Rhodopirellula bahusiensis: one gene and its partner. The protein of the gene in region 1 interacts with the protein of each later gene in a pairwise test. Links are inferred from orthologs where the notes say so. Each region holds a gene or a part of one and is shown in the gene's direction. Other genes may lie near its edges.

The links. Proteins that work in one complex are often made in the same cells at the same time.
Region 2: the proteins of ileS (region 1) and CEE69_RS24420 interact in binary tests that used the Escherichia coli proteins (3 or more experiments, as listed by UniProt). The link is inferred for Rhodopirellula bahusiensis from one-to-one orthologs.

Annotation. Positions count from the first base shown.
Region 1 is NZ_NIZW01000004.1:183,852-187,991, forward strand. Bases 4-4,072 are described here. They hold ileS (isoleucine--tRNA ligase), read left to right. Parts: upstream 4-365; coding sequence 366-3,872; downstream 3,873-4,072. Other genes in these bases: CEE69_RS07410 (mu-protocadherin), read left to right, coding at 4-268; purN (phosphoribosylglycinamide formyltransferase), read left to right, coding at 3,869-4,072. In the rest of the region: more of CEE69_RS07410, read left to right, coding at 1-3; more of purN, read left to right, coding at 4,073-4,140. UniProt on the Escherichia coli protein: Catalyzes the attachment of isoleucine to tRNA(Ile). As IleRS can inadvertently accommodate and process structurally similar amino acids such as valine, to avoid such errors it has two additional distinct tRNA(Ile)-dependent editing activities.
Region 2 is NZ_NIZW01000023.1:54,672-57,622, forward strand. Bases 59-2,938 are described here. They hold CEE69_RS24420 (D-ribose ABC transporter substrate-binding protein), read left to right. Parts: upstream 59-943; coding sequence 944-1,933; downstream 1,934-2,938. Other genes in these bases: CEE69_RS24410 (zinc-dependent alcohol dehydrogenase), read left to right, coding at 59-339; rbsD (D-ribose pyranase), read left to right, coding at 494-901; CEE69_RS24425 (DUF2291 family protein), read left to right, coding at 1,987-2,586; CEE69_RS24430 (sugar ABC transporter ATP-binding protein), read left to right, coding at 2,583-2,938. Outside these bases: more of CEE69_RS24410, read left to right, coding at 1-58; more of CEE69_RS24430, read left to right, coding at 2,939-2,951. UniProt on the Escherichia coli protein: Part of the ABC transporter complex RbsABC involved in ribose import. Binds ribose. Also serves as the primary chemoreceptor for chemotaxis.

The DNA of each region.
Region 1 (4,140 bases):
AGGGTCCAACGCGGGCGCACCGCCCCGAAATCAGGGCTCCAGTTCCGCCGATAACCTGGATGCGACCACCGGGCCACCGATGGACAACGGCAGTCGGCCGGACCGCGAAAAAGTGGCCACGCAGACTCTATTCAACGCATTGCTGCTGGTTTCCTTCGTCGCCAATTTGTACCTCATGTATTGGTTGAACGTCCTGCGTCTGAAATACCAGGAAATGGTCGCCGCGAAACGGGCCGCCGCGAGCTCCAACGCGACCGCTGTCGCCTAGGAAGCAGCCTGCCTTGGTCGGGGGTGGGGGAAATGTCCTTCAACGCATAAAACTATGTGTTGCTTTGACATTCCCATCTCATTCGTTCGGTTATCCCGTGTCCGCGAATTCGACCGCCGCTTTTCGTGCCCCCGCCGCGAGCCCCCATTTTCCGACTCTCGAAGAACAAGTGCTGGCGTTTTGGGACCAGCATTCGATCTACGAGCAATCGCTCGCCCGCCGCGCCAACGCTCCCACCTTCGTCTTCTACGAAGGCCCGCCAACGGCCAATGGGATGCCCCACCCGGGCCACTGCCTGACGCGTGCGATCAAAGACGTTTTCCCTCGCTACAAAACCATGCGTGGTTACCGCTGCGAACGCAAAGCGGGCTGGGACACGCACGGATTGCCCGTCGAAGTCGAAGTCGGCAAAGAACTCGGCATCCACAGCAAGGAAGAGATCGAAGCATACGGTGTCGAACCGTTCATCCAAAAATGCCAATCCAGCGTTTGGCGTTACATGCAGGAATGGCAAACGCTGACCCGACGACTGGGTTTCTGGGTCAACCTGGAAGAAGCCTATGTGACCTATCACCAATCCTATGTTGAGAGTGTCTGGTGGTCACTGAAAAACTTGTTTGCCCGCGGACTGCTCTACCAAGGCCACAAAATCGTGTGGTGGTGGGCTCAAGGCGGCACGGCACTTTCCGCTGGCGAAGTCGGCCAAGGCTACCGCGAAGTCGCTGATCCGAGCGTCTACGTTCTGTTCCCGCTGGTTGATCAACCCGAACGATCCTTGGTCGTCTGGACCACGACCCCGTGGACGTTGCCCAGCAACATGTACGCGGCGGTGAAGCCCGAACTGGACTACGCCGTGGTCAAAGATTCCGAAACCGGTCAAGAGTTGGTCCTGGCCGCCGCCTTGGTCGAGTCGCTCGCGGGCAAATTGAAACGTGAATTGACCGTCGTCGAAACCATCTCGGGTGAGTCACTGGTCGGCCAACGTTACCAACCTCCGTTTGATGATTACCATTCCCGGCTGAGCGATCCGTCGGGCGAGTTGGTCACCGGCGAACAAGAATCGCTTTACTGGCGTGTCGTTGCCGCTGACTTTGTGACCACCGATTCGGGCAGTGGCTTGGTTCACCTGGCACCCGCGTTTGGTGAAATCGATCACGAAGTTTTGGTCACCGAGCGAACTCGATTCGTCGACGGCCAACGCCCCGAACTGCTTTGTGCGGTCGGTCCCGACGGCAAGTTCACTGACGAATTCGCTTCGATGAAAGGGGTGTGGGTGAAGGAAGCCGACAAGGCTCTAACGCGAACGCTTCGCGAGTCCGGACGTCTGCTGCACCTGGAACAATACCTGCACGATTACCCGTTCTGCTGGCGAGCCGATGACGATCCTTTGATCCAGTACCCGCGAGAAAGCTGGTTCATCCGAACGACCAAGTTCCGTGACTTGATGTTGAAGAACAACAGCAAGATCGGATGGCAACCCGAGCACATCCGCGACGGACGATTTGGGAACTTCCTGGAAAGCAACGTTGACTGGGCGCTGTCACGCGAACGTTACTGGGGCACGCCGCTGCCGATCTGGGTCTGCCAATCCACCGGCCGGATGGAAGCCATCGAAAGCTACGAGGAGTTGCTGGCCAAACCTGGTGTCGACGGCACGCAGGTTTGGGACGACGCGAAATCAGCCAACCCTGAACTGCCCGACGATCTTCGCGTGCACAAACCGTACATCGATGCGGTCACCTACGATTCTCCATTCGAATCCGGTGCCCGGATGCAACGAGTCAGCGAGGTCATCGACTGCTGGTACGACAGCGGTGCGATGCCGTTTGCTCAGTGGGGATGGCCGCATCAAAACGACGCTCAGTTCCAAGAACAATTCCCCGCGGACTTCATCAGCGAAGCGATTGACCAAACTCGCGGTTGGTTCTACAGCCAATTGGCGATCAGCACGATGTTGTTCGGCGAAGGCGCCTCCATTCGCGAAGCAGGAACTCAGGCGAGCGAATCCGCTCCGTCACGTGACAGTGAGTCGGACTACCCGCATCCGTTCCGTAACTGCATCGTGCTGGGATTGATGCTGTCGCAGTGGTACGAATCCGCTGGCAAAGAAGGCCAACCCAAAACGGTATTGCTGTCAGAAGCCGAGGCAGATCAGGCCGATGGCAAGTTCACAAAAAAGACCGGCAAGATGTCCAAGAGTCTTCGGAACTACCGAAGCCCCTCGGAGATTTTTGACAAGTACGGTGCTGACGCGATGCGTTGGTACTTCTTCGCCAACCAAGCCCCTTGGAATTCGATCATCTACGCCGATCAAGCGATCCGCGATTCGATCCCCGAGTTCTTGCTGCGACTTTGGAACACGTACAGCTTCTTCTCCATCTACGCCGAGATCGATGGGTTTGATCCGACAACCGCGACGGGTGTGGATAACCAAGTGACACCAGAATCGCTGGCCTTGGCACCGACCTATCGTCCAATCAGTGAACGAAGCGAGATCGATCGTTGGATTCACTCCGAATTGCATCGCACGCTGGCGACGGTCATCGACCGCATGGACGCGTTCGACAACTACAACGCGTGCCAAGCGATCACCAACTTGTTGGATGGCCTGAGCAACTGGTACGTCCGGCGCAGTCGTGATCGATTCTGGGCACCTGAATCGGATTCACCAGACAAGCACGATGCGTACTGGACGCTGTACGAAGTGATGTTGGAACTGACCAAGGTCATTGCTCCCTTCGTTCCGTTCCTGGCCGACACTTTGTGGAAAGAATTGACCGCACCATTCGGTGACAAATCGCTGAAGAGCGTTCACCTCTGCGATTTCCCCAAACCAGATGCCTCCCGAGTCGATCAAAAGCTATCCGATTCCATGCGATTGCTTCGCGAGATCGCATCGATGGGGCGTTCGGCTCGCGCGGATGCGAAGCTGAAAGTTCGCCTGCCACTGTCCAAGGTCGAAGTCATCTTGACCGACGATTCCGCGATTGATTGGCTGCAAAGTCACGACGCTTTGGTTCGCGAAGAATTGAATGTCAAAGCGGTCGACTACACGACTGATGGTGGCGACTACGTTCAGTACACCATCGTGCCCAACTTCAAACGGCTTGGTCCTAAAGTTGGCAAGAACATTCCCGTCGTCAAAAAAATGTTGGGCGAAGCGGATGGAAATCAATTGCTGACGCAGCTTCAAACCGCTGGCTACGTCGAACTGGAGCTTCCTTCCGGTCCGTTGAAGCTCGACGGCGAAGACATCGAAGTTCGCTTGCAAGCTCGCGATGGATGGGCGGCCGCTCAAGGCTCGGGGTGCGTCGTCGTGCTCAACACCGAAGTCACTCCCGAACTGCGTCGCGAAGGATTGGCCAAGGACTTGATTCGCGGAATCCAAAGTCAACGCAAAGAACTCGATTGCCAATACACCGATCGAATCCGAGTGGCCGTCGAAACGTCGGATGCGGAACTGCAATCTGCGATCGATGAACACCGCGAGATGATTTGTGGCGAAACATTGGCCGATGAATTGACCATGGGCACTCTGCAAAATGCTCAACAAGTCACCATCGAGGGCGGCGAACTGTATGTCGCCAAAGTGAGTGAAGCGTGAGCGATCCAAGCACCTTGAAAGTAGCCGTCTTCCTGAGCGGAGGCGGCCGGACGTTGGCCAATTTAATTCGCCATCGCGACGAGCATGGTTTGCCAATCGATTTCCGATTGGTGATTGCCAGCCGAGAAGGATTGGGCGGAATCGAGATCGCCGAGGACGCTGGCATCGAAACTCGGGTCATTCGCAAAACGGATTTTGATTCCGACAAAGCCTACAGCGAAGCCATGTTTGGTCCCTGCCGAGACGCCGGCTCGACCCATGTGATCAT
Region 2 (2,951 bases), on another replicon or contig:
GAATCGGCGGGCGAACCCGAAGCGTTCATTGAAGCACTTCGAATGGTTCGAAAGGGCGGCACAGTCATCGAAGTCGGCAACTGGGTCGACCTCGGCAAGCCAGTCGCTTTGGATGTCATGCGCCATATCAGTTCCAAGAACTTGCACATTCATTCCGTGTTCCACTGCGGAACCGATTGGCGGCCCGTGCTGAACATTTTGCATCAGCAATCAAATCGTTACGACTTTGCATCCTTGATCACGCATCGCTTCAGTCTGGACGAACTCGTCGACAAGTTTGGAACGGTCACTGACTTTGATGAATGCTGTAAAATCGAAGTGATTCCGCACAAAAGCTGAGGTCACTTCGCGAATCCTCGCCGGCTGAATCAAACCTTTGTCGTTGCTTTCTTGCGAAGTTCGCGACGAGATTCGTCGTGTGGTTTCGCATCGCTGCAATGCGTTTGTTGCATCATCTCCACCTTTCAAACCCACTCCATCTTTCGCGAACTTCATGAAACGCACCCGATTACTCAACAGCGAGCTGTGCTATGAAATCAGCCGGCTCGGGCATACTGCATCGATCACGCTTTGCGATGCTGGTTTGCCGATCCCTTCGGGTGTGAAGCGGATTGATTTAGCAATCGAGGACGGCTATCCGACCTTCCTGCGAACGTTGGATGCAATCTTGAGCGAGCTGAAGGTGGAGGAGATCGTGATTGCTAGTGAGATGCATGACCGCAACCAATTGTTGTTTGAGCAGATGATGAAACTCTTCGAAGCTCATCTCATGGCACCGAAGATCACCGAGGTTTCTCATGTCGAATTCAAGCAACGAACAGAGGACAGTGAGGCGGTTGTTCGCACAGGAGAATGCACGCCCTATGCGAACGTGATCCTGAAATCCGGCGTTGTGTTTTGACACCGCAATCATTCCCATCAACCTTCCAGTGAGACTTCATCGATGAGCCCAGGCAAGCAACCCAACCGATTCGCGAAATGTTTATTGTGCGTGTTCGCACTGCTGATCGGTGGATGTCGCAATGAAACGAAAAACGCTGATGGTTCGGCTGACTCCGATGCTCCCAAGAGGGTTGCGGTGATTGTCTCGACGCTAAACAACCCGTGGTTTGTTGTGCTCGCTGAGTCAGCCCGCGACAGTGCGATTGAGTTGGGATATGACGCGGTGGTGTTTGACTCGCAGAACGACCCCGCGAAAGAGACGGCCCATTTCGACAACGTGATCGCTTCGGGCTATTCCGCTGTCCTTTTCAATCCAACCGACGCGGACGGTTCGGTCGCGAATGTGCGTCGAGCGAAAGAGGCTGGCGTTCCGGTCTTTTGCATGGACCGAGAAATCAACGCGACGGACGTTGCGGCTTCGCAAATTCTGTCGGACAACTATTCCGGTTGCGTCGCGATTGGACAGCACTTCGTCAAAGAGGTCGGTGAGTCCGGCGAATATGCAGAATTGCTCGGTTTGGTGGGGGACAACAACACGAGGAATCGCTCCGACGGTTTCCACAGTGTGGTCGATCGCTATCCCGATCTGAAAATGGTTGCCCAACAAAGTGCAGACTTTGATCGCGCTAAGGCGCTGGAAGTCATGGAAGCCATTTTGCAAGCGAACCCAGACATCAAGGCTGTCTTTTGCGGGAACGACGCAATGGCGATGGGGGCCTATCAAGCGTTGCTAGCCGCCAACAAAGCAGAGCAAGTCAAAATCTTTGGTTTTGACGGTGCCGATGATGTGGTCGCCATGATTCACGAAGGAAAGATCACCGCAACGGGGATGCAGTTTCCAAAGCTGATGGCGAAAACCGCGGCGGAGTACGCCGATCGATATCTCAAGGGAGACCACGACCTTTTGCAAAAGGTACCGGTTGCCGTTGAGTTGGTTCACCAAGGGAATGCATCAAAGTTTGGTGACTTTGACGAAGAAGGTTCCGAGTGATTTCCCGTCAAAAAATATGGATCTCCCGCTTCGCAGTCGCAATTGGAATCTTGGTGCTCTTGTACCTGTTCCCACTATTTCGCGTCGTTTCCCTGGATGATGCGAACGAGGCGTCTGCGAAAGCATCGGCGGCGAAGTTCGATCCGATCGTGTTCGTCGATCAGTTCTGGAACGACAAATTGCTGGCGTCGAAAGCAAACGCGGTCGATGCGTTGGAGTTGGTCAATGAAATACAAGCCAACCCCGGCAAAGTCCGTCAAGCACGCGGCCGGCAGGTGGGTTTGAGTCAATCGTATTTTTTGACTGTCACCGGTGTCGGGCGAGTTGTCTCGGTCGAAAAGAACTCTGTCGGGCTTGCAATCACTGATCAATCAGATGAAGCGGAGGTGGTTTTGGAATCGGGTATTCTGTTCGGCAACACGGTCCGAGACGGGACGGGTTTGTTGGATGTCAATGAATTCCAAAACACACAAGACTTCAATTCGATTTCAACGGAATTGAATCGGCGGATCGAAGCGGATGTGCTGCCAACGTTGCGAGACATTGCCACGTCAGGCACCGAAATCGAATTCTCCGGTTGCGCGCAAGTCAGCGATGAAGCCACGGATCTGAATCCTCTGCGAGTGGTCCCATTCTTCGTGGAGGCAAAATGACTGTCTCCGGTGATTTGGTTCTCGAAGCCAAGAAGATTTCCAAGCTTTTTCCGGGCGTGAAAGCCTTGGATGGAGTTGACTTGAATTTGAGGTCAGGACGTTTGACCGCGCTGCTCGGCGAAAATGGTGCGGGCAAGTCGACGCTGATGAAAATCTTGGCGGGAGTTCAACCGCCCGATGAAGGAGAATTGTTGGTGGATCGCGAGCCGGTCCAATTCACCGGTCCGCGGCATGCTCACGATCACGGAATCGCGATGATCCACCAAGAGTTGAGCTTGGTGCCGGACTTGAGTGTTGCTGAAAACATCTTTCTCGGACGCGAACCACTTCGATTCGAAACGCTGATTGACTATTCGGAACTCAAT